Regions from separate parts of the Rhizobium sp. ZK1 genome, predicted to be linked through region 2. Evidence: predicted binding sites of a transcription regulator. Region 2 holds the regulator's gene; each other region holds the start of a gene.
The links. Region 2 encodes HrcA, which represses chaperone genes, less so after heat shock. Its sites were predicted from a motif close to GTTAGCACTCNCNNNNNGNGAGTGCTAAC; they were not measured.
Positions count from the first base shown of each region.

Region 1: the regulator HrcA is predicted to act here: its motif matches at 4,729-4,757, upstream of groES (co-chaperone GroES).
Region 3: the regulator HrcA is predicted to act here: its motif matches at 2,384-2,412, upstream of groES (co-chaperone GroES).

Region 1 covers NZ_CP180587.1:188,577-199,178, forward strand. Annotated here, with positions in the region: gene rbbA (ribosome-associated ATPase/putative transporter RbbA) at 1-12, shown strand, start outside; gene ACK9YZ_RS23475 (ABC transporter permease) at 14-1,135, shown strand; gene ACK9YZ_RS23480 (universal stress protein) at 1,265-1,726, opposite strand; partial or broken gene ACK9YZ_RS23485 (IS6 family transposase) at 1,846-2,349, opposite strand; gene ACK9YZ_RS23490 (hypothetical protein) at 2,488-2,763, opposite strand; gene ACK9YZ_RS23495 (DUF982 domain-containing protein) at 2,775-3,074, opposite strand; gene ACK9YZ_RS23500 (Hsp20 family protein) at 3,147-3,617, opposite strand; gene ACK9YZ_RS23505 (hypothetical protein) at 3,968-4,258, opposite strand; gene ACK9YZ_RS23510 (usg protein) at 4,354-4,626, opposite strand; gene groES (co-chaperone GroES) at 4,906-5,220, shown strand; gene groL (chaperonin GroEL) at 5,282-6,910, shown strand; gene ACK9YZ_RS23525 (threonine transporter RhtB) at 7,752-8,315, opposite strand; gene ACK9YZ_RS23530 (helix-turn-helix domain-containing protein) at 8,485-8,820, opposite strand; gene ACK9YZ_RS23535 (hypothetical protein) at 9,189-9,623, opposite strand; gene ACK9YZ_RS23540 (twin-arginine translocase TatA/TatE family subunit) at 9,607-9,789, opposite strand; gene ACK9YZ_RS23545 (hypothetical protein) at 9,886-10,053, opposite strand; gene ACK9YZ_RS23550 (hypothetical protein) at 10,208-10,495, shown strand.
Region 2 covers NZ_CP180586.1:4,142-14,743, reverse strand. Annotated here, with positions in the region: gene lnt (apolipoprotein N-acyltransferase) at 1-55, shown strand, start outside; gene ACK9YZ_RS00080 (helix-turn-helix domain-containing protein) at 209-628, shown strand; gene metK (methionine adenosyltransferase) at 808-2,061, shown strand; gene trmB (tRNA (guanine(46)-N(7))-methyltransferase TrmB) at 2,058-2,759, shown strand; gene ACK9YZ_RS00065 (DUF1150 family protein) at 2,911-3,168, opposite strand; gene ACK9YZ_RS00060 (Hsp20 family protein) at 3,216-3,641, opposite strand; gene ACK9YZ_RS00055 (nucleoside hydrolase) at 3,924-4,868, shown strand; gene grpE (nucleotide exchange factor GrpE) at 4,942-5,577, opposite strand; gene hrcA (heat-inducible transcriptional repressor HrcA) at 5,689-6,777, opposite strand; gene rph (ribonuclease PH) at 6,955-7,671, shown strand; gene ACK9YZ_RS00035 (VOC family protein) at 7,746-8,162, shown strand; gene rdgB (RdgB/HAM1 family non-canonical purine NTP pyrophosphatase) at 8,172-8,816, shown strand; gene hemW (radical SAM family heme chaperone HemW) at 8,832-10,028, shown strand; gene ACK9YZ_RS00020 (DMT family transporter) at 10,033-10,602, opposite strand, start outside.
Region 3 covers NZ_CP180586.1:453,327-463,928, reverse strand. Annotated here, with positions in the region: gene ACK9YZ_RS02390 (MFS transporter) at 1-250, shown strand, start outside; gene ACK9YZ_RS02385 (bifunctional riboflavin kinase/FAD synthetase) at 313-1,296, opposite strand; gene ACK9YZ_RS02380 (TIGR01459 family HAD-type hydrolase) at 1,311-2,159, opposite strand; gene groES (co-chaperone GroES) at 2,469-2,765, shown strand; gene groL (chaperonin GroEL) at 2,823-4,460, shown strand; gene ACK9YZ_RS02365 (hypothetical protein) at 5,233-5,679, shown strand; gene ACK9YZ_RS02360 (glutathione binding-like protein) at 5,748-6,458, opposite strand; gene ACK9YZ_RS02355 (DoxX family protein) at 6,663-7,091, shown strand; gene hisG (ATP phosphoribosyltransferase) at 7,162-7,857, opposite strand; gene ACK9YZ_RS02345 (ATP phosphoribosyltransferase regulatory subunit) at 7,854-8,975, opposite strand; gene hisS (histidine--tRNA ligase) at 8,977-10,491, opposite strand.

The sequences.
Region 1 (10,602 bases), on a different replicon from region 2:
CGGAGTGCCTGACATGTGGGGCAAGCTCAACCGTATTTTCCGCCTCGGCGTCAAGGAACTCTACAGCTTGAAGGCCGATCCTGTGATGATGGTCCTCATCGTCTACACTTTCACCATCGCCGTCTATACGGTTTCGACCGGTGCCAAGCTCGAGGTCGAGAACGCCTCGGTCGCCGTCGTCGACGAGGACCGTTCGATGCTCTCGACACGGCTACGGGATGCGATGCTGCAGCCCTTCTTCAAGGCGCCGGTGTTGATCGGCGCCGATGAGGTCGATGCGGCAATGGATGCCGGTCGATTCGTCTTCGTGCTGGAGATCCCGCCCAAATTCGAGGAGGATGCGATTGCCGGTCGCAAGCCTTCGCTGCAGCTCGATATCGACGCGACGGCCATGGCGCAGGCCGGCAACGGAGCCACCTATATCCAGAGCATTATTCTGCAGGAGATGGCGGCAGCCTTGCCGAACAGCGCCGCCGCGTCACCGGTCAATCTCGTCGTCAGCGCACGATTCAATTCCAATCTGCAATCGACCTGGTTCACCGCGGTCATGCAGGTCATCAACAATGTGACGATGCTTTCGGTCATCCTGACCGGCGCAGCGCTGGTCCGAGAGCGGGAGCATGGCACGATCGAGCATCTTCTCGTCATGCCGGTCACGCCGGCGGAGATCATGATGTCGAAGGTCTGGGCGAACGGGCTGGTCATCATCGTGGCGGCGGTGCTGTCGCTCGTTGTGGTGGTCGAAGGGCTGCTTTCGGTGCCGATCGCCGGTTCGATCTGGCTTTTCGTCTTCTGCGCGGTACTCTACCAGTTCTCCGTCACGTCGCTCGGCATCCTGATCGCGACTGCCTCAAGTTCGATGGCGCAATTCGGGCTGATTTCGATGCCTATCCTGATTGCGATGAACCTGCTTTCCGGCAGCACGACGCCGATGGACAGCATGCCGCTCTGGCTGCAATATGCGATGGTGGTTTCCCCCGCGCCACATTTCGTGTCGCTGTCGCAGGCGATCCTCTACCGCGGCGCCGGCTTCGATGCGGTCTGGCAGGAGATGGCGGCGCTCACGGTGATCGGCGTGCTTTTCTTTTGCGGCGCGCTCATGCGGTTCCGCCGGGCGCTGGCGAATGCGCGGTAGGGATGATGGCGATGCCGCGACGTCGTGCGCAGGCTGCCCATACCTGGCAATCCCTTTGCGTCATGTACGGGGAGAAGGTCTGAACGAACGCAAAAAACACGCCGCGCCATTGCCAAGGGCGCACGGTGATCAGCGCGCCGCCGTCTCCACCGCGCGGCTCGGCTTATGCGCCGGACTTTGCTTGCGATCGACGAGGACCGAGCATTTGGCGTGACGCACCACGCGGTCGACCACGGCCCCGAAAATATAGTCGGTAATATCTGCGACATGGGTCGACAGGATGATGAGGTCCGCCTGCTTCTCCCGCGCGACGGCCAAAAGCACCCTGGCTGCGCTACCGGTATGGACCTCGACTACAGCGGGTATCTTCATCTGCCGGCAGAGCAAGGTGAGCTTCTCCTCGGCATCCTTTATGGCGGCGGTCTCGAAGTCCTCCGGTAGGCTCGTGGTCATGTAGTGTGGCATGGTTTCGACGGCGTGGATGACGAAGATCGAACCATCCTTGTCGAGGAGGCCGGCTGCTTTGTTCAGGATGCGCTCGGCCGTTTCGCGAGGGCCGTTGCCTATAGCGCAGACTATCGTTCGGTACATATCGGATCACTACCCTTGCCCGCTAGATCGTTATGCGATTCTAGCCTCCCGCGTGGACCAGACATTGACCGACATCAAGAAACGGCCTGCATCACATTTGACGCAGGGGCATTGTAAAGTTAACGGCGACTGGGTGAGCTCGGTATGGACGCCCCCACTGTCAAGCGAGCGCAATGAGCGATCTCGTTCCACATCTGCATTGCCGCGGTCCGCAGGTCGCGATGATCGTTTGAGGCAATGTCATGCGGAGGAATGTGAAAGAGATTGGCGATCGGGTCGTGGATCGAGACGAAGCGCTGGAGCTGCCTGCGTGACTTGACGCGCTTCACAGTCCGCTCACGCCTTCGCGTTGGTTGGTGGGAGTTTTCGGTTCGGTGGTTGAGCGCCTTGTGCGAACGATGCTCGACGCGAGGCATGGTCTATGTCTTTGCGGCATCGTAGGACCGCAGCTTATCAGTGATTATGACCCGAGGCGCATGGCGCTGAGCCTTCAGCAGTTTGCGCATCAGCCGCCGGGCAGCTTTCGTGTTGCGCCGATTCTGCACGAGAACGTCGAGCACGAAACCATCTTGATCGACAGCGCGCCAGAGCCAGTGTTTGTCGCCACGGTCGCTGACCTGGACACAGGTGAAGACCGATCTCGATCCGAAGCGCTTCACCATTCGCACCGTGCCGGCGCTCCTCGAAATTATTGCGACGGGCAACGTTCGCTGGATCAGGCCATAAAGCGGCTTACCAAGTCGGTGAAACAGGCCTGAAGTTCAGGGGCCGTAACGCCGGTCAAGTTCTCTGAGTGCGAACCGGATCTCATCGATCGAAACCGGCTCCGGCGTTCCGGGAATATGACGGAACGCCGGCTTCGAATCGACCGCGTAGAAGTCCGAAGCCCATGCCGCGAGGATCGTCCTTTTGTCATCGGCAGGCAGGGCTGCCGCTTTCACCACGTCTATTGGACGCTGAAGCTGCATGCCCTGGAACAAGATCGCCGGACCCATCGTCATGGCATTGCTTGCGACCTGCTGCAGCATATCGTGCATATCGGGCCTCCTTAGCGCACGTGCGGATCTCTGTCGCGCCGAAGGTGAGACGCGGCGATAGCATCGATCTCCGGCGCCAGCAGATCGTGTTTCTCGGCGAAGGCGGCAAACAAGCCACGCGCGGTCTCCGCTTCGATCTCGCCGCGCAGTGCCGCGCCACAAGCCTTCAGTGCCACCGAGTGGGCGGTATCCCTGAGCGATGCAGGCCATTCGCAAAGGTATGTGTAGGCATCCATAACGCTGCGGACCTTAGCCGGAAAGCCGAGGCCGACAAGGATGCACACAGGTTGTTTGAACATGTCGGGTTTCATGTCTCTCTCCTTCCCAACCCGGAATGTCGACGGGCGCCGTCACGACGGCGCCCTTTTTCTCCTCAGTTCTGATCAAGCCGCCTTCTGCGCTTCGATCTGCACCGCCGAAGCCCGTTGGGCCGGGTTGGCCTGGATGTCGATCTTTCGCGGCTTCAGCGCTTCAGGGACCTCTTGAACCAGATCGATGGAGAGGAGACCATTCCTTAGGTCAGCTCCGTTCACCCGGACATGATCAGCGAGCTCGAACCGGTGTTCGAACGGCCGGCCGGCGATGCCGCGATGCAGGTAGCCTTCCGACGCCGTCTCCTGCTTCTTGCCGGTGACGGTCAGAAGGTTGGACTGGAAGATGATGTCGAGATCGGCCTGTTCGAAGCCCGCCACCGCAATCGAGATCCGGTAGCTGTCGTCACCGGTCTTGACGATGTCGTAGGGTGGCCAGTCGCTGATCGAACGGGCGCGCTGGGCGTTTTCGAGAAGATTGAAAACTCGGTCGAAGCCGACGCTCGAACGGTAGAGGGGTGCATAATCGTAAGATGTTGCCATAGCCATATCCTCCTTGAAGCAACATGGGTATGAGAGCGCCGAAAGCGGCGCTCCCAGCACGGCCAGCCCTGTCTTAAGCGGCTGGCGGCAATCGATTTGGTTTTCGGGGTTTTCGGATTCAAGAGCGCCCAGCAGAAAAAACTTCGACAGTCATGTGCAGTCATTTCTTGGAGATTATCGCTCACGCCCTCAATCGCTTGATCATCCGCGGGTCACCTGGATCTGGTCCTCGCTGTCGGCAGGCAGGATACAGGGGTGAGGCAACGCCTGAATGCCACGCTGGTCGGGTTTTCCAAAGCGCAATCGCCATAGTGCGACGATTATGCGAGGAAAGGAGGGCGCCGTGATCGTCAGTGCACTGCCTTGCTCACCATCCGATAGGGATGAACGGCATTGAACTGCGAGATCATGGCCGCGGCCTGCAGCAATACGCGCTCGGCGTTTTGGACATCGTCGCGGGCCAGTTCATCGGCATTGACGCGGATTGCCTGAGCCATGTTCGCCGAGAGTGCGGCAAAGTGCCGGTTGCCTTCGACATAGGCCTCGTGTGCGGTCCCCTCCAGAACGCGCGCGACATCGACAAAGACTTCTTCCCGCTCCTCGATGCTGAGGTCTTTAATGATTTTGATCTTCTCTTCCATTTCGGTCTCACTCTGAACAGACGTGCGCTGCTGACCGAGCTCATCAAGCCTCGGCCGCGAAACACCTAGGAACAGAAAATTTCTGTTTCAAGACCTCAGTGAAGCTTGAATTCACCTTCGACACGACGCCATTCATTGGGTCCGATCAGACGCTGATGGGTATACCTGACGGAATGGAGCGGCCCTTCGAGGGTGGTTTGCCAGAAATCGAGGAACCTGTGCATTTCAGGGAAATCGGGAGCCAGATCGTAGTCCTGCCAGACATAGGTTTGCAGCACGGATTCAAAATCAGGAATGCGGTAGAGGATGTGCGCGGTTGTCAGCCCGTAGCCGTTGAGCTGACGTTCCAGATCCGATGAGAATAGCATGCTTCATCTCCGTTTCAAGACACTGAGAAGGTGGCGCAAAATTTTGTGGCCATCAACGGGATTTTTAACGCCGCACGCCAGTTTGTTGTTCCTTTCCAGTGCGTTAGCAGCACAGAAATATGAGTGCTAATTTTTTTGTTTCTCCCTCTTGAAATCGAAAAATCGCAAAACCAGATCATTTCGCGCAAAAGGCTCGATCGAGATTTTGCACCCGCCCGGACTGGTCATCCGGTCCGGCCAGGGGATCAACGTCATCATTTTTGCTCAACGGAGGAAAACATGTCGTTCCGACCGCTTCATGATCGCATTCTCGTCCGCCGGGTCGAATCCGAAGAAAAGACCAAGGGGGGCATCATCATTCCCGACACCGCCAAGGAAAAGCCGCAGGAAGGCGAGGTTATCGCCGTCGGTCCTGGCGCCCGCAACGAGGCCGGTCAGATCCAGGCGCTCGACGTCAAGGCGGGCGATCGCATCCTGTTCGGCAAATGGTCCGGCACCGAGATCAAGATCAATGGCGAGGACCTGCTGATCATGAAGGAAAGCGATGTCATGGGTATCATCGAAGCCCAGGCCGAGCAGAAAAAGGCCGCCTGAGGCGATAACCCCGTCAATCCAACCCATCAGTCAGATAGCTGCCTATTGAGGAGTTAAGGAAATGGCTGCGAAAGAAGTCAAGTTTCACACCGATGCCCGTGAACGCATGCTGCGTGGGGTCGACGTGCTCGCCAACGCGGTGAAGGTGACGCTCGGCCCGAAGGGCCGCAATGTCGTCATCGACAAGTCCTTCGGCGCCCCGCGTATTACCAAGGACGGTGTTTCGGTCGCCAAGGAAATCGAACTGGAAGACAAGTTCGAAAACATGGGCGCCCAGATGCTGCGCGAAGTCGCCTCCAAAACCAACGATCTTGCCGGTGACGGCACCACGACTGCCACGGTGCTTGCTCAGGCGATCGTCAAGGAGGGTGCCAAGGCCGTCGCCTCCGGCATGAACCCAATGGACCTGAAGCGCGGCATCGACATCGCCGTCGACGCCGTCGTCAAGGAACTGAAGACCAACGCCCGCAAGATCACCAGCAATTCCGAAATCGCGCAGGTCGGCACCATCTCCGCCAATGGCGATGCCGAGATCGGCCGCTATCTCGCCGAAGCGATGGAGAAGGTCGGCAACGAAGGCGTCATCACGGTTGAAGAAGCCAAGACCGCCGAGACCGAACTCGAGGTCGTCGAAGGCATGCAGTTCGATCGCGGCTACCTGTCGCCTTACTTCGTGACCAATGCCGACAAGATGCGCGTGGAGTTCGAGGATCCCTATATCCTCATTCACGAGAAGAAGCTCTCGAACCTGCAGTCCATGCTTCCGGTTCTCGAGGCCGTCGTCCAGTCCGGCAAGCCGTTGGTCATCATCGCTGAAGACGTTGAAGGCGAAGCTCTTGCGACCCTCGTCGTCAACAAGCTGCGCGGCGGCCTGAAGATTGCGGCCGTCAAGGCTCCGGGCTTCGGCGATCGCCGCAAGGCGATGCTGGAGGACATCGCCATCCTGACAGGCGGCACCGTGATCTCCGAAGACCTCGGCATCAAGCTCGAGAACGTCACCCTCAACATGCTCGGCCGGGCCAAGAAGGTGGCGATCGAGAAGGAGAACACCACCATTATCGATGGCGTCGGCTCCAAAGCGGAAATCGATGGCCGCGTCGCCCAGATCAAGGCCCAGATCGAGGAGACGACCTCCGATTACGACCGCGAGAAGCTGCAGGAGCGCCTGGCAAAGCTCGCCGGCGGCGTTGCCGTTATCCGCGTCGGCGGATCGACCGAAGTCGAAGTGAAGGAGAAGAAGGACCGCGTCGACGATGCACTGCATGCAACCCGTGCGGCCGTCGAGGAAGGCATCCTGCCGGGCGGTGGCGTTGCGCTGTTGCGGGCCGTCAAGGCCCTCGACAATCTCGATGCCGCCAACCAGGACCAGAAGGTCGGCATCGAGATCGTTCGCCGGGCGATCGAGGCTCCGGTCCGTCAGATCGCCGAGAACGCCGGCGCCGAAGGTTCGATCATCGTCGGCAAGCTGCGCGAGAAAACTGACTTCTCTTATGGCTGGAATGCGCAGACCAATGAATATGGCGATCTCTATGCCCAAGGCGTCATCGATCCGGCCAAGGTCGTGCGCACGGCGCTCCAGGATGCTGCTTCGGTTGCCGGCCTGCTGGTAACGACGGAAGCCATGATTGCCGAAAAGCCCAAGAAAGACGCCGCGCCGGCCCTGCCGGCTGGCGCCGGAATGGACTTCTAAGCTATCAAGCCAGGCTCGCCCCAACATCTGGGGCGAGCCACTTACGGGGTATCTATGAGCTTGCCATCGAAAGAAGACGCACGCCTTTGCGCAGCCGTCATCAAGGAAATTGCGGCATCCAGGGGCGTTGCTCGCGACGCGTTCGCGATTGGGAAGCTGACCACCTCGGTTGCAAAACTGTATAGTAAGGGAATACGGGATCACGCGTAGTTGCTGTCGGCAGCGCTTGAATCTTTTGACGCGATCAGTTCCGCGGCGCAGCAGACCATCTCAAGCCACAGCGCTGCTTGTCCTGATCCGCGCCGAGAATGAAGCTGGGAGCCGCGGGCCAATCCTTGCATGAAGCCGCGGCTACGATCAACGTCGCCCAGTGCCACCCCACCTTATTCCAACTCCTCCTCCAAAACCAACAGGTCAACCAGGGCCGCAGTCTTGTCCGTCGGCAGAGGGTGCCCCTCACCGATCAGGGCTTCGTCATTGTTGGCCCAGGCTAATGCCTCGGCGAGTTCGGCCTGCGTCGCACCGGAAGCGGAAGTAAAGCCACACAGCACGGGCGATCACTTCAGCGGAAAACGATGGCGGCGGTAGAGTGGGTCACGAAAATTGAGGGTCATGCGCCATTATCGCAGACCAAGGTCGACCGCCAATTAATGTTACGATGCCGAAGCAGGACAAGGCGGCTGCGGCAGGCGGCACCAAATCTTCCGGTCACCGTTTCGAGGGCCGACATCGATCTTGCCGGCTCGGACTTAGCGCAATGGCATAAGGCGGTTTGCGAGGGCAGCCATGCATGCCATCGAGGAAGTCAGCCGAGCCAGTCTCGTGAAAATCGACACAAGTCTCAGGTCCAAAGGGCGCTGATGGCAAGGGTCAGGGAAAAGGCGACCAGCACGGCGCAGCCGCAATGCCGCACAAGAGGTGGCATTTGCGCATGGCGTCCGACCAGCAGACCGCCAAGGCCAAGCCAGATTGCCGACGTCACCGTCGCACAGCAGACGAACGCTGCGACCGCTACCGGCACACCCGTCTGGACAGAGGGTACAAGGGTAAGGCCGATGATAATGGCCTTGGGATTGAGCAGCGTGGTGACGAAGAGCTGACCGACGCCGAGCGTGCTCTGGCCGCCCACCGGGACCGGCCCCCATAGTTTCAGCGCAAGATAAAGAACCCAGATCGCCGAAATCAGCTTGACGGCGGCGCCGATCACCGGCTGGCCTTCAAGCGGCGGCGCGGCGATGCTCGACACCGGAATGATGATTGCGAGATAGCCGAGTACGACGGTGGCGACGAGCGACAGGGACCGCCTGACGGTCAGCGCCCTTGACGCCAATGCCAAAACCGCATTGGTCGGGCCTGGAAGGATCAGCAGCGAGAAGACGGCGATAAGGAAGGTCGGCAGGTTCATCAGATCCGATCTTTGCGATTGTCTGCCACCCTTCTCACGAACCAGGACGGACGGTTTTGATCAGTATCAGTTCAAGCGTTGCCGTGCAGCGCCGCCATATGATGCAGAGCCCAGGCGCGGTTTAATACTTTGGCCCGTTCGGCCGTCCAGATCGATATGGACCTCGAAGTCAGCCATCGCGGGACGATCCGGATGACCGCTTGAGATGGATGTGCTTGGGCAGATCGGCGCTGGCCAACGCCTGTCCGACCCTGTCGTTGCTGATGTCGGCGACCTGGCTCAGGCCGTCGAGCAGGCCGAGGGCCTGCAGCACGCCGGCATAGATGCCTATGCTGACATTGGTGTCGCCGGCTTCGACCCTTTGTAGGGTCGACCGGGATGTGAAGGCACGCTCCGCCACGACCGCCATAGGCAGCTTGCGACGGCGGCGGGCGTCGTGGATATCAGCGCCGAGCTTCCGCAGGGCGCGGCGCACGGCCGCTGGAGGGGTATGTGGTGTAGGCATTTGCCACCTCCGCACTACAGATTGGCTGAATATGTAGCACGAAGATTACAATTTTTCTAGCGCCCGACTGGAGTCGATCCCGGTGTTTACCGGCTGTGGGAACTTCCCGGTTCCGCTAGCCACCAAGAACCGCAGGCACGAACTGTCGATCGGGCGTATGAAATCTACTATAGAGAATGACGGTACTTTTCAGTGGGCGCTGGAGCGACGTCAAGCAGCCGAAAATCAGCTTTGAGATTCGATCGGCCTCGATAGCTACCGAAACCGCGCAAAATATTCTTTGTGCAATTTTTCCTTTAAGACCAAAGCCGTAAGATTTTGACGGCCCGTGGGCCGGCTTTCTGCGCGTTAAGCGAGAAAAAATTAAGTTATATCAATGGCTTAAATTGGCTTAGAACAGCCGGGTGGGGAGCCGATGTCATGGTGCCGCCGATACCCTGCCACGTCCAGAGCGGTTCTGATTGTGTATGACCGCGACGCCAGCGTCTTACGTCGGTTGCAGTGACCACCAAGGTCTCCGCATGTCTCGGATCTCGTTTGCCATAGGCGAGCGCGATCTCGCAAAAACCATGCAGAAACTGGAAAAGCCGCGCCTCATTCGCACGCGGGGGCGATGCCACACTCAATAGCGATCGCCTGGTGACGATCACGGTCCTCGTTTGACCAGCCAGCTGAAGACCGACGCGACCGCATTTTTCCGCGTCGTCGAACCGCGCCGAGATGATCGAGTACTCCATTTTGTTCCCCTCCGGGCGTTCAGCCGTGGCTGAATGCGCATCGATCTGATCAATGTCGATCTGCATCGCCGTCCCTGTCGCTCTTGCCGACCCGCTCGCCATCGATACCCTTCCTGAAGGCCCGGATGCCCTGCGCGACCTCGCCCAACAGCTCGGGAACCTTGCCGCGTCCAAACAGGATGAGGACGATGGTAAGGACGATCAGCCAATGCCAAGCGCTAAAACTTCCCATTCCAATCACTCCTTGAACGCCTCATCACGGCCGTTCCAATTACGTCTTTCTCGATCGCCTGGATTGCCGCCTTTCTGAGTTGAAGTGGTGCACCGTTCACGATGCCAGACCGGGGGTATCTGAACGGAGCGAGGCGAAATTGACGGGCTTGTCGGTATCGGACGCCTTGTCCGCCCGGCTTTTGGGGAGGTCGACGAGACGAGCCGGACGGCGTCGTCGGCGTCTTTTGATTTCGACGATGACGGGCTTTTGTGATATGCGCATCGGCATTCCTTTCCTTGTGTCCGCGGTCACTTGCCGCGAACGACAGGAAGATTCTTATGGCTTGGGGCTTTCGTTCTCTTTGATGGAGGTCAAAGACGTCGAAATGCTACCCGCTATGCTCCGGTCCATCATGGACGAGAGAGGAGGAGCCCGCATGTTGCCGAGGTTCATCACAGCATTCCTGAAATCTTCCGGAGAAACAGGTGTCGTGCTGATGGAGCACGAGGGCGCACAGCGCGTGGTCATCATCGATCGCGACGTCCTGCGGGAGATCAGCAATCCGCCGCGCGCCGATGAGACAAGGCTGCAGGAGCATGTGGGAACGATATGCGAAATCGCCGCCTCCAAGATACTTCTGCAGCCGCAGTCGTCGTTTTCCCGGATACGGATATCGAGGGACGACGTCGAGGCGTGGAAGGCGTCGCACGATACGCTCCACTAGGACAAAAGCTGAGCTGCGATATGGAGGGCTCGGCTTGATGTCCTTCCAGGCAGATGCGCACCAATACCGGCCGTCGTCGATATTGGCTCCTTGAGACAATGGCAGTT
Region 2 (10,602 bases):
ACTGATAGGCATTGCGCTAATTTCACGCAGGGGTTTTATTTTCAGGTTGAATTGACCAAAAACCCCTAAAATTGCATAGTGGCAGCAATCGGCGTTAGTAACGTATGCTTCAGGGTGGGTTATTGCGACTTGCAACGTGGCGTTACGGAATGAGGTCAGGGCATGCCGGTTAGAACAAGGTTGAATTTTTCTTTGCTAGGGCACGACCATGATTGAAAATAAGAAGAAGCCGAATCCTATCGACATCCATGTCGGTAGCCGCATTCGACTTCGCCGTACCATGTTGGGCATGAGTCAGGAGAAGCTCGGGGAAAGCCTCGGCATCACCTTTCAGCAAATCCAGAAATACGAAAAGGGCACCAACCGCGTTGGCGCCAGCCGCCTCCAGAATATTTCGAGCATCCTCAACGTTCCCGTTTCCTTCTTTTTCGAAGACGCTCCCGGAGAGCATTCCGGTGCCGTGACCGGCATGTCGGAAGCCTCGAGCTCGAACTACGTCGTCGATTTCCTCTCCTCTTCGGAGGGACTCCAGCTCAACCGCGCATTTGTGAAGATCACCGATCCCAAGGTTCGTCGCAAGGTCGTCGAACTGGTGAAAGCACTGGCGGCGGAAGCCGACTCCGACTGAGCGTCCCCACGCTCGGAAAAGCTCAAGGCGGCCCAAAAGGCCGCCTTTTTGCGTTTTTAAGGCAAAATTTGTCATTTCGCCGCAGATATAAAGATATATTTATGTCCTTCTGTGCTTGTCATTCAGGCACGAACTGAGTACCTACTAGGCTGCTTTTATTCTTTGAGGGGAATCCCGGAATGCGCGCGAACTATCTCTTTACCAGCGAATCTGTTGCCGAAGGTCACCCGGACAAGGTGTGTGACCGCATCTCCGACGAGATCGTCGATCTGGTCTACCGCGAAGCGGCAAAGACGGGCGTCAATCCGTGGGGCGTGCGCATTGCCTGCGAAACTCTCGCAACGACCAACCGCGTCGTCATCGCCGGCGAAGTTCGCCTGCCGCCGAGCCTGATGAAGAAGGACAAGGACGGCAACGACGTCATCAACCCGTCGAAGTTCAAGGCTGCGGCCCGCCGCGCCATCAAGGACATCGGCTACGAACAGGACGGCTTCCACTGGAAGAAGGCCAAGATCGACGTGCTCTTGCACTCGCAGTCGGCCGACATCGCCCAGGGCGTGGACAGCGCAGCCGACCAGCAGGGCGACGAAGGTGCCGGCGACCAGGGCATCATGTTCGGCTACGCCTGCAAGGAAACCCCTGACCTCATGCCGGCGCCGATCTACTATTCCCACAAGATCCTGCAGCTGCTCGCCACTGCCCGCAAGAAGGGCGAAGGCGAAGTCGCAAAGCTCGGCCCCGACGCCAAGAGCCAGGTGACCGTACGCTATGTCGATGGCAAGCCGGCGGAAGCCACCTCGATCGTTCTTTCCACCCAGCATCTCGATGAAAGCTGGGATTCGAAGAAGGTTCGCAGCGTCGTCGAGCCCTATATCCGCGAAGCCCTCGGCGACCTGAAGATTGCCGACGATTGCAAGTGGTACATCAACCCCACCGGCAAGTTCGTCATCGGCGGCCCGGATGGTGATGCCGGCCTCACTGGCCGCAAGATCATCGTCGACACCTACGGCGGTGCTGCTCCGCATGGCGGCGGCGCATTCTCCGGCAAGGACACGACGAAGGTCGATCGTTCTGCCGCCTATGCTGCCCGTTACCTCGCCAAGAACGTCGTCGCTGCCGGCCTTTCCGACCGTTGCACGATCCAGCTCTCCTACGCCATCGGCGTCGCGCAGCCGCTGTCGATCTATGTCGACCTGCACGGCACCGGCAAGGGTGTTTCCGAGGATCAGGTCGAAGCCGCCATCCGTCAGAACATGGACCTGTCGCCGTCGGGCATCCGCCGTCACCTTGACCTCAATAAGCCGATCTATGCCAAGACCTCGGCTTACGGCCATTTCGGCCGCAAGGCCGGCCGAGACGGCTCGTTCTCCTGGGAGCGCACGGACCTCGTGAAGGCGCTCAAGGATGCCGTCAGGACCAAGGCCGCTGCATGACGGACATGGAGCGCCGGGGCCGGGCGACCGAAGCCTTTTTCGGTCGCCGCAAGGGCAAGGCTCTGCGTGAACAGCAGGCCGAAAGGCTCGCTACCCTGCTCCCGGCATTCATTGTCGATCTCTCAGCGGCTCCCCCGGAGCCGCTGAAGAAGCTATTTCCCGTCGCGGTCGAAAAGATGCGGCTGGAGATCGGCTTTGGCGGCGGGGAGCATCTCATCCACCGCGCGCTGGAAACGCCTTCGACAGGCTTTATCGGCGTCGAGCCCTTCATCAACTCCATGCAGAAGCTGCTGGCGCGCGTCGATGAAACCGGTGTGCGCAACGTGCGTGTCTACAACGACGATGCGACGCAACTTCTCGACTGGCTTCCCGATAGCTGCCTCGACCAGATCGACCTGCTCTATCCAGATCCCTGGCCGAAGCGGAAGCACTGGAAGCGGCGCTTCGTCTCGAAGACCAATCTCGACCGTTTTCACCGCGTGCTGAAGCCGGGCGGGCACTTCTGCTTCGCCTCCGATATCGACACCTATGTGAACTGGACTCTTTTGAAATGCCGCGACCATGGCGGCTTCGAATGGATGGCCCAGAATGCCGCCGACTGGCTGACGCCCTATGAAGGCTGGCCGAGCACCCGCTATGAAGCCAAGGCCCGCCGTGAAGGCCGCTCCTCGGCCTATCTCGCCTTCAAGCGTGTCTGACCTGCTTAAATGGGAGCTTTCAGGGCAAATCGGCCATCACGACATCCTCGACGGCCTTGTCTATCACAGAGCCGTCGGGCGCCTCGCATCGCCCATTATCATTCTTCACACATGCATTCTGACGGCCAGCCCTGCGGCAGACCGGTCGTGATCAATGCAGGCTGACTGTCTTCAGCTCGTCTTCGGCAGCCTTGAAGAAGGTGCTCGAGCGGTTGTCCGTCAGCAGGATCGGGGTACCATCGGCGCCGAACAATGCCCAAAGATCGACGCTCGGATCGATATCCGGCGCCTCGGGGAAGCACTTGGCGACCTCTTCATTGCGTATTTTGCGAATATAGGCGACCTCGCCATTGCCGATGCCGGCAAGTTCGGACTTGGTCAGACGCGACGTGGCTTCTTTCATCAACATTCCTGTTCCTCCGGGAGAAGGGACCAACGGTTCAACAAACCGTTGTGCTACTGTGAAACCGAAATGTTAATTTTCTTGACCATGCGCGCCGGTTCCGGTCGAATTAGATCGACAGAGAGCAGACCGTTCTTGAGGCATGCGCCTAAAACCTGCATGCCATCGGCGAGAACGAAGGTGCGCTGGAACTGTCTCGCCGCAATACCGCGGTAGAGGTAATCGCGCTCGCCCTGATCGAGCTGACGGCCACGGATCAGAAGCTGGTTTTCCTCAGTGGACACATCGAGCTCTTCTTCGCTGAAACCGGCGACGGCAAGCGTAATTCGCAGGCGTTCGGGCGCGTCGTCACCTGCGGCGATGCGCTCTATATTATAGGGTGGATATCCGTCGCTCGCCTTGGAAATCCGCTCAAGCGTCTTTTCCATGGCATCGAAGCCCAGAAGCAGCGGGCTGGCGAAAGGGGTGATGCGGCTCATCTTCCAAAGTCCTTGATGCAAGCGACCTCTCCGGACCTCACATGCAGCATCCGGGTACCCGCTCATATGGGAACGATGGTTGCCCGCTGCAAGGCGTGATAGCCGCCGGTCAGGCCTCTCACAATTTAAGGCAAAGTCTCATAAGACCGTTTCCTTGACAAAGGACGCAGCGCCCCGCATCAAAACATGCCCCGGCGCGATGTGCTGATTTGCGACGGGAGCGTGAAGACAATGAGAAGGTGCATGCCACAACGACGCGCACCACAGGATGGAACGATTCGGATGGCAGAACCGAGAAAGATCATTATCGACACCGACCCCGGCCAGGATGATGCCGCCGCGATCATGCTGGCCTTCGGCAGCCCGGAAGAGCTCGATGTGCTGGGCATCACCACCGTCGCCGGCAACGTGCCACTGTCTCTGACAAGCCGCAACGCGCGCATCATCTGCGAGCTTTGCAAGCGGACCGACATCAAGGTCTTCGCCGGCGCCGACCGGCCGATCGCGCGCAAGCTGGTCACTGCCGAGCACGTGCATGGCAAGACAGGTCTCGATGGCCCGACACTTCCCGAACCGACGATGCCGCTGCAGGGGCAGCCTTCCGTCGACTTCATCATCGAAACGCTGCGACGCGAACCGGAAGGCACCGTCACGCTCTGTACGCTCGGACCGCTGACCAATATCGGCATGGCCTTCCAGAAGGCGCCCGATATCATCATGCGTATCCGGGAACTGGTGATGATGGGCGGCGGTTTCTTTGAAGGCGGAAACATCACGCCGGCCGCCGAATTCAACATCTATGTCGATCCGGAAGCCGCCGATATCGTGTTCCGCTCGGGCGTGCCCATCGTCATGATGCCGCTCGACGTGACGCACCAGCTTCTGACCCGCAAGGATCGCGTGAAGCGCATGGCCGCGATCGGCACCGCGCCGGCCAAGGCGATGGTGGAGATGCTGGAATTCTTCGAGCGCTTCGACATAGAAAAATACGGCTCGGATGGCGGCCCGCTGCACGACCCGACGACGGTGGCCTATCTGCTGAAACCCGAACTCTTCAAGGGCCGGGACTGCAATGTCGAGATCGAGGTCAAATCCGAACTGACCGTCGGGATGACCGTCGTCGACTGGTGGCATGTGACCGAGCGCAAGCACAATGCGAAGGTCATGCGCTACGTCGATGCCGACGGCTTTTTCGATCTGCTGGTCGAGCGTTTTGCGCGGATATGATCCGCCAAGATTAGACAGGAACAAGAAAGGCCGCTAACGCGGCCTTTCTTCATTGTCAGGTATTCCTGTCGCCTTAGGCGTCCTTCTCGTCCAGCACCGAGTTGGCCTCAGCTTCCACGAGTTTCGGACCGCCCTTGGCGACGCCGACCATGGCCGGGCGCAGCACGCGCTCGCCGATGGAAAAACCGGCCTGCACCACCTGCACGACCGTATTGTTCGGCACTTCTGTATTCGGCACTTCGAACATCGCCTGATGGAAGTTCGGGTCGAACTTCTGGCCGACCGGCTCCAGTTTGCGAACGCCGTGGCGCTCGAGTGCCGAGAGCATGGAACGCTCGGTCATCTCAACACCTTCAATCAGCGTCGTCAGGCCGGCATCGGCAGCGGCCTTTGCTTCGGCAGGAATGGCGTCGAGCGCCCGGCGCAGATTGTCCGAAACGGCCAGCATATCGCGAGCGAAGCCTGCAACGGAGTAGGATTTGGCGTCCTTGACCTCGCGCTCGGTGCGGCGGCGCAGATTGTCCATTTCGGCAGCGAGCCGCAGATAGCGGTCGCGCAGTTCGGTATTTTCGGCCTTCAGAAGCTCAAGCGCATCCGGTTCGCCTGCAGCTGCTTCCTTCACGGCTTCATTCTCGACGTTTGCGGCATCGTCGGCTGCGGCTTCCGCCGTCGCTGCGTCAGGTCCGTTTTGCGTCGTTTCATCAGTCATGACGGTCTCCGGTTCATATATTCTCAGATGCGCCCGATATCGATGTTTGGCCGGAAAAAATCAAGTCTACGTGACGAAGAAGCGAAAATTCGAACGGTTCTGCGAAATATCTCAAAGAGAGCCGCGTGAAAGGCGTGAAACGAGCTGGGCGGTATAATCGACCATCGGGACGATACGCGAATAATTGAGTCGGGTCGGGCCTATGACACCAACCGCACCAACAATGCGGTCATCATCATCGCGATAGGGCGCCACGATCAATGAAGAGCCGGAAAGCGAGAAGAGCTTGTTTTCCGAACCGATGAAGATACGCACACCGGGTCCGCTTTCGGCGAGATTCAGGAGCTCGATCAAGCTATCCTTCTTCTCGAGATCGTCGAAGAGTAGGCGCAGCCGGTCGAGATCTTCCGTGCCGCCTACACCTTCCAGCAGGTTTGCGCGGCCGCGAATGATCAGCTGTGCCGGCTTGGACTCGTCCGAACTGCCGGCCCAGACGGCGATACCGCGCTCCACGAGATCCTGCGATAGCGCATCGAGCTCATGGCGAACTTCATCTTTCAGCCGGCTCAATTGCAGGCGCAGTTCCGGCAGCGTCTGGCCGGTCATGTGCGCATTGAGGAAATTGGCGGCTTCGGTGAGCTGCGAAGAGGTGACGCCCGCGGGCAACTCGATGATGCGGTTTTCCACCTGATCGTGATCGCCGACAAGCACCGCCAGTGCCTTGGTGGGCTCCAGGCGGATGAACTCGACATGTTTCAGCACCGAATCGCTCTTGGAGGTAATGACGAGGCCAGCGCCGCGCGAAATGCCCGAGAGCATGCGGCTTGCCTCGTTCATCATCGATTCCACAGGATTGTCGCGATTTCCAGCCCGCACCTGGCGGTCGATACTGGCCCGCTCCTCCGCCGAGAGATCGCCAACCTGCATGAAGGCATCGACAAAGAAACGTAAGCCCACCTGCGTGGGCAGGCGCCCGGCGCTGACATGCGGCGAATAGATGAGCCCCAATTCCTCCAGGTCGCTCATGACGTTGCGCACGGAGGCGGGCGACAGTGACATAGGCAGAAGACGCGAGAGATTGCGGGAGCCCAGGGGCTCGCCATGCTCCAGATAGCCTTCGACGATGCGCCGGAAGATTTCCTTGGATCGTTCATCCAGAGCGGCCACGGCATCCGAAATTGATGTCGACCTGTAGCTCATGAACTTTTCGCACCCGCACTGAATGATATCAGGGAAATATAGCCAATCTGCCCCCCGTGGCAAAAGGGAATTTGCAAATGCGCGCGGCCAATCGTAGAAGCGGGCGACGATACAATGCATGCATGGAATTGCCGGGCAGCGCTTTCGCTTTTCGGCATCATGTTTCAGGAGAAGAGAATGCGGCCTTCAGGCAGAAAAACCGACCAGATGCGCAAGGTCTCCTTCGAGCGCAATTTTTCCAAGCATGCCGAGGGATCCTGCCTGGTGAAGTTCGGCGATACGCATGTGCTTTGCACCGCAAGCCTGGAAGACAAGACGCCGCCGTGGCTGCGCAACACCGGAAAGGGCTGGGTCACGGCCGAATACGGCATGCTGCCGCGCGCAACCGGCGAACGCATGAAGCGCGAAGCCGCTGCCGGCAAGCAGGGCGGCCGCACGCAGGAAATCCAGCGCCTCATCGGCCGCTCGCTGCGCGCCGTGGTCGATCTGACTGCGCTCGGCGAACGCCAGATCACGCTCGACTGCGATGTCATCCAGGCAGATGGCGGCACGCGCACGGCCTCGATCACCGGTGGCTGGATTGCGCTTTACGACTGCCTGCGCTGGATGGAAACCCGCAACATGATCAAGGCCGACCGCGTGCTGAAGGATCATGTCGCAGCGATTTCCTGTGGCATCTTCGCCAACCAGTCGGTCATCGACCTCGACTATCTCGAAGATTCCTCAGCCGAGACCGATGCCAATTTCGTCATGACGGGCGCCGGCGGCATCGTCGAGATCCAGGGTACGGCAGAAGGCACGCCTTTCACCGAGGAGGAATTCTCTTCGCTGATGGGCCTTGCCAAGGCAGGCATTGCCGAACTGGTCGACCTGCAAAAGCAGGCGATCGCCTGAGGCTTCCATTCAAGCCTCGCCAGTGAATTTCCTTGTCCCTGCTTCCGGGGGCAAGGCCGGACAAGGGGCGGGCAATGGCGCAACCCATCAAAGGCATTCTCGAAACAGCGCTTTACGCAACCGATCTCGATGCGGCCGAAGCTTTTTACGGGAATATTCTGGGCCTTGAGAAGATTACGCGTTCGGGCAACCGCCATGTATTCTTCCGCTGCGGGCCGGGCGTGCTCCTGATCTTCAACCCGGAGGAAACGGTGAAGCCGCCGGCACCTGACAGCCTGCAGGTTCCGCCGCATGGCACGACCGGAAAGGGCCATGCCTGCTTCAGGGTTTCGGGAGATGATCTCGATGCGATGGCCAGGAAGCTGAAGGCTGCCGGCACCGCTATCGAATCCGAGGTTCACTGGCCGCAGGGCGGCCGATCCATTTATTTCCGCGATCCCAGCGGCAACAGTCTGGAATGCGCGGAAGCGAAAATCTGGGGGATGGAATAAGGATATTTTATGCGCAAGCTCGAAACCAAGACCATTGTCGTTGCCAGCCATAACCAGGGCAAGATCCGTGAGATCCAGGATCTGATCGGGCCGCTGGGCTTTACTGCCAAATCAGCTGCCGAGCTCAATTTCATCGAACCCAAAGAAACCGGGACGACCTTCGAGGAAAATGCGACGATCAAGGCGCTCGCCTCGGCGCAAGCCTCCGGCATGCCGGCCCTGTCTGATGATTCAGGCCTCGTCGTCGATGCGCTCGGCGGTGATCCCGGCGTCTATACCGCCGATTGGGCGGAAACCGGCAATGGCAGCCGCGATTTCAACATGGCCATGGAGAAGGTCGAGAGAGCACTGGAAAAGGCCGGCGCCACCAAGCCCGAGCAACGCACTGCCCGTTTCGTCAGCGTGCTCTGCCTTGCCTGGCCGGATGGCCATACCGAGCTTTTCCGCGGCGAAGTGGAAGGCACGGTCGCCTGGCCGCCACGCGGAACACAGGGTTTCGGCTATGATCCGGTTTTCCAGCCGGAAGGCTATGATGTGACCTTCGGCGAGATGAGCGCGGAAGAAAAGCACGGATGGAGCATCGGCAAGCCGCAGGCCCTGTCGCACCGCGCTCGCGCCTTCAAGCTCTTTGTCGAAACCTGCCTGGAAGCATAAGGCCAAGCTTTGAACATGATCGAGTCGCCTGCACTGATGCGCGATGCAAAACTTCTGCCCGATACCGGTGAGCCCGGTTTCGGGATCTATGTGCATTGGCCTTTCTGCGCGGCGAAGTGTCCCTATTGCGATTTCAACAGCCATGTCCGGCATCAGCCGGTCGATCAGGAACGCTACGTCGCGGCCTTCCTGAAGGAGATCGCAACGGCTCGTCAGATGAGCGGGCCGAAGACGGTGACCAGCATCTTTCTCGGCGGCGGCACGCCGTCGCTGATGAAGCCGGAAACGGTCGACGCGATCCTTGATGGCATCTCGCGGCACTGGCACGTTCCTGACGGTATCGAGATCACGATGGAGGCCAATCCTTCCAGCGTCGAAGCGGAACGCTTCCGCGGCTATCGCGCCGCCGGTGTCAATCGTGTCTCGCTCGGCGTGCAGGCGCTGAACGATCGCGATCTTAAATTCCTCGGTCGGCTGCATGATGTCGCCGATGCGCTGAAGGCGATCAAGCTCGCGCGCGACATCTTCCCGCGCATGTCTTTCGACCTGATCTATGCCCGCCCGAACCAGACGGTGGAAGAATGGGAGCGGGAACTCAAAGAAGCCATTTCCTACGCTGTCGACCATCTCTCGCTCTATCAGCTGACCATCGAGGAAGGCACGCCGTTCTATGGCCTGCACAAGGCCGGAAAACTGGTCGTACCTGACGGAGATCAGTCGGCCGCGCTCTACGAAGCCACGCAAGAGATTACCGAGCGCGAAGGTATGCCGACTTATGAAGTATCCAACCACGCCCGGCCCGGCGCGGAGAGCCGCCACAACCTCACCTACTGGCGCTATGGTGACTATGCCGGCATCGGCCCCGGCGCGCATGGGCGCCTGACGCGCGGCGCAGAAAAGATCGCGACTGCTACGGAACGCAAGCCGGAAGCCTGGCTGGAGCTCGTCGAACGCGACGGGCACGGTATCATCGAGCAAGAGCGTCTCGGTTTCGATGAGCAGGCCGATGAATTGCTGCTGATGGGGCTGCGTCTGAAGGAAGGCGTCGACCTTGCCCGCTGGCAGCAGCTTTCTGGCCGCGATCCCGATCCGAAACGCGAAGAGTTTTTACTGGAGCACGGCTTCATCGAGCGGATCGGCAATTCCCGCCTGCGCTGTACGCCGGCAGGCATGCTCATCCTTGATTCCGTCGTCGCAGACCTCGCCTGCTGAAGCGTCAGGCGACGCGTCTCCTCCCCAGATTGACGAGCCTTCCATCGATCGCCGCAAGGCCGACCGCGATCAGGGCCATGCCGAGCAGATGCTTGAGCTGCAACTGCTCGCCGAGAGCCGCCGCGCCGAGCAGAATCGCGCTCACGGGGATCAAGAAGGTCACCAGCATCAGGTTAGTGGCACCTGCCGTGGCCAGGATTCGGAAGAAGAGCACATAGGCTACGGCAGTCGAGAGGATCGCAAGGCCTAATAGCGCCAGCCAAGTCTCGGTGGAGGGCATGGCGAGCGTCCAAGGCTGGTCGACGACCAGGGCGATCGGCAGCATCAGTACCGTCGAAGCCGTCACCTGTCCGGCGGCTGGAATAAGCGGCGCAAGGCCCATCCGGCGGAATCGCCGTCCCCATATGCCAGCCAGCGAATAGGAGAAGGCCGCACCGAGGACCGCAAGTTGGGCAAGCACGTTCGAGCCGAGATCCTTCAAAGCGTCGAAGCCGATCATGTAGGCAACGCCGGCAAATCCGACGATCACGCCGAAAAGACGGTTTATCGTCAACTTTTCGTCTGCCGTCAGCAC
Region 3 (10,602 bases), 450 kb from region 2:
CTATGCCGTACTGGCGCGTGAATATTTCGGCCCGCGCATCATCGGCACGGTGTTCGGGGCCGCGACAATGCTCTCCAGCATCGGCATGGCCTTCGGCCCGCTGATCGGCGGCTGGATCTACGATACCTATGCCAACTACTCGTGGCTGTTCATCGGCTCCGCGCTTGTCGGACTCGGTGCGGCGGCAATCGCACTCGCCTTCCCGCCGTTGCCGCGGCAGAAGGCGCAGCCTGCGCTCAATCTGTCCTGAGCGTTTCTTTGTTTTTACGCAATTCCGGACGCAAAACGCTCAAGCGCTTTTGCTGGAATTGCTCAGTCGAAACAGAGCTTCCGGTCGAGCTCGCCGAGCGGTCTCACACCTTCGAGAAGCGCCCTCGCCTCCTCCTCGTCGCGCTTGATCTGCGCGACGAGCGGATCGAGCCCATCGAACTTCAGTTCAGGGCGCAGATAGCCGAAGAAGGAGACCGAACAAGTCTGGCCGTAGAGATCGCCGCTGAAATCGAAGAGATAGGTTTCGAGCAACGGCACGCCGTTTTCCGTCACCGTCGGGCGCCGGCCGTAGCTTGCCACCGCATCATACAGCCTGCCGTTTTCGAGGCGGAAACGAACGGCGTAAATGCCGGCTGCGAGTTCCGCCTCCGGCGGCAGCTGCATATTGGCGGTCGGGAAGCCGAGCTGGCGGCCGAGCTTCTCGCCATCGATCACCTTCGCCTGCACCGTATAGTGATAGCCGAGCATGGCGGCGACGGAGGAGACATCACCTTCCTTCAGCAGCGCACGGACATGGCTCGATGAGACGACATCCGTGTTCTCGTCGCGGAATGCGTCGATCAGAGTGACGCCGAAACCATATTTGTTGCCGGCATCCATCAGGAAGGCAGGTCCACCTTCCCGGCCGCGGCCGAAATGGAAGTCGAACCCGGTCACAACTTCGGAGGCGCCGAGCCAGTCCTTCAGGATGGAATGGATGAAATCATCCGCCGAGCGTTGCGAGAATTCGTAGTCGAAAGGATATTCGATGACCGCGTTGAAGCCCAGCTCCTCCAGGATGCGTGCCTTGAAGGGCGCCGGCGTCAGGCGGAAGACCGGCGCATCCGGCTTGAAAACGGTGCGCGGATGCGGCTCGAAGGTCAGCACCAGGGCGGGTATGCCGCGCTCCCGTGCGATATCGAGTGCCCGGTTCAGCACCGATTGATGGCCGCGATGAACGCCGTCGAAATTGCCGATGGCGATGACGCCGCCTTTCAGATGCTCGGGTAGCGGATCGCGGGTTTCATTGCGGTGGAACACGGTCATCGATTTGTTTTCTCTTATGCGAGGCGCGGCATCCACCACTTGGGTGCGGCTTTTTCCCGTTCGAGATAGGCGTTGAGGATCGCCTCGTCGGTCTCGCCGTTCAACGTATATTCCTTCGCGTGGATGCCGCCGCTGATGTAGAGAAGGTCGAGCCCATAATTCAAGGCGCCACGAACATCCGTCGGCATGCCGTCGCCGATCGCCAGCACACGGTCGATGGGGAAATCACCGCGGACCTCGCGGGCAGCGGCAAGGGTTGCCTCATAGATCGGCCGATGCGGCTTGCCGGCGATGCGGGTGGAGCCGCCGAGCTGCTCATAATAGGCGGCCATGGCGCCGGCGCAGGGAATGATGCGGTGGCCGCGCTCGACCACTAGATCGGGATTGGCGCAGATCATCGGCACGTTGCGGGATTTGAACTCCTGCAGCATGTCCGTGTAGTCCTCGGGCGTCTGCGTCTCGTCATCGAAGAAGCCAGTGCAGACGACCGAGGTGGCTTCGCCGGCGGCAGCGCGCTCGATATCGAGGCCTTCGAGGATCGGGCTGTCGCGCTCGGGACCAAGCAGGAAGATCTCGCGTGGACCTTCGGCGATCAATGTCCGCGTGACATCGCCCGAGGTGACGATGCGGTCATAAGCGCCGTCGGGCACGCCGATCTGGCGCAACTGCTCGACGACCTGCCAGGAAACGCGCGGCGAATTGGTGATGAGAACGACGGCCAGACCTGCGGCGCGGGCCGCCTGCAGCGCCTCACCAGCCTTCGGAAACGGATCGACGCCATTATGCACGACACCCCAGACATCGCAGAGCACTACGTCATATCGATCGGTGATCTCGGAGAAATTCGCAATCCGCTTTGCCATTCCGCTTTCCTGCTTCGCTTTCGGTCACCGGTGACATTGCAAAGGCGGGCTTCAATGGCAAGGCATTTTCTATATTAGGCCAAGAACGCCGGAGGCTCAAAAGCTGGACGTGAGCAAAGCTCGGTAACCACGCCGGACAAATCCCGCCTGTCTTCACAATTCCGGCACAAAAATCCGTGAAGGCTCTTCTTGACTCCTTCAGGAGCCATCCCTAAATGCACGGCGCTAGCACTCACAGGAGTTGAGTGCTAACATCCACCTTGTGGGCCACCCCGGTCCGCGAATGTCATTTGATCGAGGGATTAGACAATGGCAAGCACCAATTTCCGCCCGCTTCACGATCGCGTCGTCGTCCGTCGCGTTGAATCCGAAGAGAAGACCAAGGGCGGCATCATCATCCCGGACACCGCCAAGGAAAAGCCGCAGGAAGGCGAAATCGTCGCTGTCGGCTCCGGCGCCCGTGACGAATCCGGCAAGGTCGTAGCACTCGACGTCAAGGCTGGCGACCGCGTTCTGTTCGGCAAGTGGTCGGGCACCGAAGTCAAGATCAACGGCGAAGACCTTCTCATCATGAAGGAAGCCGACATCATGGGCATCATCGGCTGATCCAGCCGTTCGCCTTTTACCCGATATCGTTGACACCCCTTTTCAGGAGTTCTCAAAATGGCAGCTAAAGAAGTAAAATTCGGCCGCGGCGCGCGCGAAAAGATGCTGCGTGGCGTCGATATCCTCGCTGACGCAGTGAAGGTCACCCTCGGTCCCAAGGGCCGCAACGTCGTTATCGACAAGTCCTTCGGCGCTCCGCGCATCACCAAGGACGGTGTTTCGGTCGCCAAGGAAATCGAACTCGAAGACAAGTTCGAAAACATGGGCGCCCAGATGGTCCGCGAAGTTGCTTCGAAGACCAACGACGTCGCCGGCGACGGCACCACGACTGCAACGGTTCTCGCACAGGCCATCGTTCGCGAAGGCGCAAAGGCAGTTGCTGCCGGCATGAACCCGATGGACCTGAAGCGCGGTATCGACCTCGCTGTTGCTGAAGTCGTCAAGGATCTCCAGGCTAAGGCCAAGAAGATCAACACGTCGGAAGAAGTTGCCCAGGTCGGCACGATCTCCGCAAACGGCGAAAAGCAGATCGGTCTCGACATTGCTGAAGCGATGCAGAAGGTCGGCAACGAAGGCGTTATCACCGTCGAAGAAGCCAAGACCGCTGAAACCGAACTCGAAGTCGTCGAAGGCATGCAGTTCGACCGCGGCTACCTGAGCCCCTACTTCGTCACCAACCCGGAAAAGATGGTTGCTGATCTCGAAGACGCCTTCATCCTCCTGCACGAAAAGAAGCTCTCGAACCTGCAGTCCATGCTCCCGGTTCTCGAAGCTGTCGTTCAAACCGGCAAGCCGCTCCTCATCATCGCTGAAGACGTCGAAGGCGAAGCTCTTGCGACCCTCGTCGTCAACAAGCTGCGTGGCGGCCTGAAGATTGCTGCTGTCAAGGCTCCGGGCTTCGGCGACCGCCGCAAGGCCATGCTGGAAGACATCGCTATCCTCACGGGCGGCACTGTCATCTCCGAAGACCTCGGCATCAAGCTCGAGTCTGTTACCCTCGACATGCTCGGCCGCACCAAGAAGGTTTCGATCTCCAAGGAAAACACCACGATCGTCGACGGCGCTGGCGCCAAGTCCGACATCGAAGGCCGTGTTGCCCAGATCAAGGCCCAGATCGAAGAAACCACCTCCGACTACGACCGTGAAAAGCTGCAGGAACGTCTTGCCAAGCTCGCTGGCGGTGTTGCCGTCATCCGCGTCGGCGGTTCGACGGAAGTCGAAGTGAAGGAAAAGAAGGACCGCATCGACGACGCCCTTAACGCGACGCGCGCTGCTGTTCAGGAAGGTATCGTACCGGGCGGCGGCGTCGCTCTGCTGCGCTCTTCCACAAAGATCAAGGCCAAGGGCGAAAACGACGACCAGGAAGCTGGTATCAACATCGTTCGCCGCGCTCTCCAGGCTCTGGTTCGCCAGATCGCTGAAAACGCAGGCGACGAAGCTTCGATCGTTGTCGGCAAGATCCTCGACAAGAACGAAGACAACTACGGCTACAACGCCCAGACCGGCGAATATGGCGACCTGATCCAGCTCGGCATCGTCGACCCGGTCAAGGTTGTCCGTACGGCTCTGCAGAACGCGGCTTCGGTTGCTTCGCTGCTGATCACCACGGAAGCCATGATCGCCGAGCTGCCGAAGAAGGACGCTCCGGCAATGCCGGGCGGCATGGGCGGCATGGGCGGTATGGACATGATGTGATAGGCCGAAGGCCTTTCACAGCGTCGTCCGTAAAACCGCCCATCATCCAAGATGGTTCAGCGCGTCAAGCGCGCTGAACAGGCGGTATGGACATGATGTAAGGCTCTGGTCATCCATCTGGGCCATCCGGTTCAGTTCAGGAAAGGGCGGTCTTCGGGCCGCCCTTTCTTTTATTCAAGCGATTCGAAGAACACCTTGTTTAATAAGTCGCTTGAACGTTTAATCTGCGGCAGAAAGCGTGATTTTTTGATCGAGGCTTTCGCGAAGCTTGCGCCACGGTACATTTTTCAATTGCGAAGAATTCGGATGCAAAGCTCATAACCTACGAAGATTGCATGCTGTGCGGAGAGTGGAACCGTTTCCACAGCATGAAAAGCTGAGTTCCAGCCGCAAAATTAGTGTGAAACCCACAAATCTGCAGAAAACCCTTGTCATAACGCCAGCCTAACGCCCGGAAAAAGCCGTTGCCGTTTGCGCAAAAGCTCCTATAAATCCGCGCTGCAATTGACGTTCCAGCCCGGAAGAATACTCGCCGCAGACGAGACCGGAGCACGCCAAAGGCCAATGCGTGAACATTCGGGCTTCGAAGGTCTCCGCGAACATACGAGAGTAAATCTTGCGGAAGGCATTCGTGCGGCGACCATCTGAGGTGCCGCCGAGCAACTGTTGCCGCGAGATCAAGCACAGGCATGATGCCTGCCGCTACGTGATCCTGTTTCTTTGTGTTTGCCGAGTGTGCGGCGGGGCAGCCGCACCCGAATTGGGGAACGCCTTGTTTAAGATCGCCAAAGCCAATGCTGCCGCACCCTTGATGCCTGGCTCGCTGGACTACAACAATCATAATCACGAAATGTTGGCGCAGTTTTCCGTGTCCGAAAGCTGGATCGGAGATTTTTCGACAGGCGTGATCAGGCTCGGAGAATGGAGCGCGATGCTGCACGGTCTCTCGGCGCAGGAATGCGGCCTGTTGAGCCTGGTGCGCTGCTATAACACCAGGGATCGCAACCACGTCCTGCAGCTCTTCGAGCAGGCGGCGACGCTTTCCTCATCCTTCTGTTTCTCGACGACCATCATCATGCCGAACGGTTTCCGTCAGCCGCTCTTTTGCATGGGCGAATCCAATGGGCTGGAGGAAAAATACAGCGGCAGCATGGTCGGCGTTTTCATCTTCCCGCGCTTCAAGCTGGAAGGTACCAGCCAGATCGCCAGCCGGCAGTAATCTGCCTGCATGGACACAAGAAAAGGCCGGTCTCGCGACCGGCCTTTTCTGTTTCAATCCTAAGACCGTCAGGCGGGCTTCACCGGAATGCTGAGGCCCTTCTCGCTCGCCGGTCGGGCGATGCAGCGCTGCAGCCAATCCATGACGGCAGGGAATTTCGCATATTCCAGCACCTCGCGGCCACCATAGAAGATGTCGGCGCCGCGGAGCCACGGGAATGTGGTGATGTCGGCGATGGTGTACTCGTCGCCCATGATCCATTGGCGACCCTGCAGGCGGCTTTCCAGCACGCCGAGCAGGCGCTTGGATTCGTCGCGATAGCGCTCCACCGGATAGGAATTGTTGGCGACCTTGTCAGCGGCGAATTTATAGAAATGGCCGAACTGGCCGAACATCGGGCCGATGCCGGCCATCTGGAAAAAGACCCACTGGATGGTTTCATAGCGGCCCGCGGCATCAGCCGGGATCAGCTTGCCGGTCTTTTCCGCCAGATAGAGCAGGATGGCTCCAGATTCGAAAAGGCCGATCGGCTTTCCGTCCGGGCCATTGGGGTCGATGATTGCGGGAATGCGGCCGTTCGGGTTCAGCGAGACGAATTCAGCCGTCTTCTGATCGGTGGTCGCGAAGGAAACATAGTGAGCCTCATAGGGCAGACCGAGCTCCTCCAGCGCCACAGAGATCTTCACGCCATTCGGCGTCTGAAGGGAATAAAGCTGAATAATATCAGGGTTTTTCGCCGGCCAGCGGCTGGTGATCGGGAATGCGGAAAGATCTGCCATCGGGGTTCTCCATAGTGAGGAGGCGACCATAGAAGACGCCTGCACCGCAAGGCAAGTCACCCGATCGTTTCGTATTAGTGAACAAACTGTCCGCTGGCGTTTATCTTTCCCTGACGTCAGAAAAAGGCGAGATAGAGGGCATCCGAGGTCCAACACGGTGCCGGGGCATCAAGACCTCAAAAGTCATTCAACGGAGCAACGTCCATGTCGAATACGAACAACGCCCTCATCCTTCTCGCCCGCATTCTTCTGTCCTTCATGTTCATCCTTGCCGGCTTCGGCAAGATAACCGATGCTGCCGGTACTGCGGGCATGATCGCCGGTGCCGGCCTGCCGGCAGCAACCCTCCTGGCCTATGCTGCAGGCCTCTTCGAACTGCTGGCCGGCCTTGCGGTTCTCACAGGCTTCCAGGTTCGCATCGTCGGCTGGCTGCTCGCAGGCTTCTGCGTATTTACAGCCGTTGTCTTCCATCTGCCCTACGCAAGTGGCGCGGAACTCGTGAATATCCTCAACCAGATCATGGTCATGAAGAACATCACACTGGCCGGCGCATACATCCTGCTCGCCACCGTCGGTGCCGGTGCCTATTCGATTGATGCACGCCGCGGCCTGCAGGCCGTCGCTGCCCGCTAATTCCATCTCCTCCCAAAATGCAAAACCCGCCGTCTGCTGACGGCGGGTTTTGCATGTTCAGTAATTTGGTTCAGAGAACCGCGCGGACAGCCTCGGCAATCGCCGTCACCGTCGGCGTATCGGCATGCGTATCCTTGCGGGCACGCACCAGGCAGGCTTCCGAGCGCAAGATGACGCCATCGGAGAGCACCTTGAGGTGATTGGCGCGCAGCGTCGAACCGGTCGAGGTGATATCGACGATGATATCGGCCGAGCCGGAGGCCGGCGCGCCTTCCGTGGCGCCCAGGCTCTCGACGATGCGGTAGAGCTGGATGCCGTGCTGGCTGGAGAAGAACTGCTGGGTCAAGCGCCAGTATTTCGTGGCGATTGCGAGACGCCGGCCGTGACGGGCGCGGAAATCGGCAGCGACATCCACCAGATCGGCCATCGTATCGACATCCAGCCAGATTTCCGGCACGGCGACGACAACATCGGCATGGCCGAAGCCGAGGCGGGCGCAGAATTCCACCCGTCTGTCGGCTTCAGCCAGTCCCTCGCGCACGAGGTCTTCGCCGGTGACGCCGAAATCGATCGAGCCGTTGCCGAGCTCGCGGGAAATTTCCGAGGCCGAGAGGAAGGCGATTTCCACATCGTCCCAACCTTCGACACGGCCGCGATAGGAGCGATCGTTGCCGACTGCGTAGATTTTCATGCCGGCACGCTCGAAGATCGCAGAGGCGTCATCCTTCATGCGGCCCTTGGAGGGAAGCGCAATGGTGATCGTCATGCGGCGGCCCTTTCGGTTTCGATACGGTCGAGCCAGAGGGAGAAGCCGACGGCGGGAATGCGGTCCTTGGCGCCAAGGAAGGTCATCAGCCTGTCGAAACGGCCGCCGCCGGCCAGAACCGCCGAGGAGCCTTCAACCATCACCTCGAAGACGAGGCCGGTATAATAATCGAGCGGACGGCCGAAAGCGGCGCGGTATTCGATAAGCGACAGATCGACGCCGGCATTGGCGATCGCTGCGACGCGACCATCGAAACGCGCCAGCGCATTGCCGAGCTTCAGTCCGGCCGCGTCGGCGAAATGCGAAAGTGCCGCTGATGCATTGACAAGCGGCACGTTGAGCGACAGGAACTGCTCCAGCACTTGGAAAGCGGCGTCATCCAGCCGGGTCTCGGACAGGACGAGCTTTTCCTTCAGGCGGCGGGCAATCTCCTGCGGCGAGCGGCTGGCGTTTGTGGAATAGCCGGTCGCCTGCATCGTCTCGTCGATATAGGAAACCAGTGCCGCCTCATCATCCTCACCGACAAGCCGGGCGACATCATCATCAAGGCCGGTCACGAATTGCGGGCTGACGAGACGCGCCAGCAGCGTCTCCAGTTGGATCATGTTGCCGAAGGCATGGATCAGCCGCTTCTGCCAGCCAAGCGGCAGGCCGAGCGCCTGCACGACGGCTTCGAACACGGCCTGATCGCCTATTGTCACCGAGAGATGCCGGCCGGGCAGCAGGCGGGACAGGATGCCAACCGCATCGCCAATCGCGCGGGCATCGGCGCTCGCAAGGTTAATATCGCCGAGATCTTCAATGCCGGCCTGATAGAATTCATTGCTGCCATCGCGGCGCTGGCGGAAGACTTCGCCGAGATAGGAGTAACGCTTCGGCGTGCCTGTCGCGCTCTCGATATGGCGCAGACAGACAGGAATGGTGAATTCCGGGCGCAGGCACAGGCTGGCGCCGGTTTCGCTTTCCGTCATGAAGATGCGCCTGCGAAGATCCTCGCCGGCGATATCGAGAAAGGGTTCGGCCGGCTGGATGACCGGCGTGTCTATCCGCTCCGCCTTGCGGGCGGCGAATTCGTCCAGAAGCTCGCCGGAGAATTCGGGAAGGTTGATGAGGGCCATATCAGCCCGCCCTCTTCCGGTCCTCCGCCTGCGCGGCGAGGATTTCCTTCACCTTGGCGACGAGATCGGTTTCCGCAACGGTTTCCTGCGCCACACGCGCCTCGCGCCAGGTCGTGTTGTCCTCGATCTCGCCGGAGAGGCGCTTGCCCTCGATGAGATCCTTGATCTGGACGACGCCCTGCGCACGCTCGTCGCCACCCTGGATGATGGCGATCGGGCAGCCGCGGCGGTCGGCATATTTCAGCTGGTTGCCGAACTTCTTCCAGTTGCCCTGGAACATCTCGGCGCGGATGCCGGCGGCGCGAAGCTCCTGCGTGAAGCGCTGATAGCGGCCCATGGCCTCGACATCGCCATCCATGACGGTAACGAGCACCGGCTCGATGACATCCTGCTGGCCGAGCTTGCCGAGGTTCTTCAGCGCCGTCATCAGGCGCGAGACGCCGATGGAGAAGCCTGTTGCCGGAACGGGCTGGCCCATGAAGCGGGACACGAGACCATCGTAACGACCGCCACCGCCAACGGAACCGAAAACGACCTTCTCGCCCTTTTCGTTGGTGACGTCGAAGAGCAGTTCGGCCTCGTAAACCGGGCCGGTGTAATATTCGAGGCCGCGGACGACAGAGGGATCGATCTTGATGCGGTCGGACTGATAGCCGGCGCTGGTGACGAGTGCGCCGATGAAATTCAGTTCCTCGACGCCTTCGCTGCCCTTCTCGGTGCCGGCAACCAGCTCGGCGAGCCGGACGGCGCTTTCGGCATAGTTCTTGATGCCGACGAAGAAGAGGACCTTCTCGATCTGATCGTCGTTGAGTTTCGCGCCCTTGGTGAAGTCACCGGATTCGTCCTTGCGGCCTTCGCCAAGCAGCAGGCGCACCCCATCAGGGCCGAACTTGTCGAGCTTGTCGATGGCCCGCAGCACGTTGAGACGCTGGCCGGCCTTGTCGTCGCCGCCGAGGCCGATTGCTTCGAGCACGCCGTCCAGAACCTTGCGGTTGTTGACGCGAATGACATAGTCGCCGCGCTTGATGCCGAGCGCTTCCAGCGTATCAGCCATCATCATGCACATTTCGGCATCGGCCTGAACGCCCGGTGCGCCGACCGTATCGGCATCGAACTGCATGAACTGACGGAAGCGGCCCGGACCCGGCTTCTCGTTGCGGAAGACGTAGCCGGCGCGATAGGTGCGGTAGGGAAGCTGGATCTCGTTGAAATTCTCAGCGACATGGCGGGCGAGCGGCGCCGTCAGGTCGTAACGCAGCGACATCCACTGCTCGTCATCGTCCTGCAGCGAGAAGACGCCTTCGTTGGGGCGGTCGCTGTCCGGCAGGAACTTGCCGAGCGCATCGGTATATTCAAACAGCGGCGTTTCGACCGGATCGAAACCATAATGCTCATAGACCTCACGGATCTTCGCAGTCATTTCGTTGACGGCTCGGATATCGGCTGCCGACCGGTCAACGAAGCCGCGCGGAAGACGGGCCTTGAGCTTTTGTGGTTTCTTCTGCCTGTCGTTCATTTCGGGGGAGTTCCACCTATGTGATAGTGGCGGTTTCCTAGCGGATTGGGCGGGGAGCGGCAAGGGCAAGGGCCTTGATATGGCGACCAGAATCGATTGATCGATGCGGAA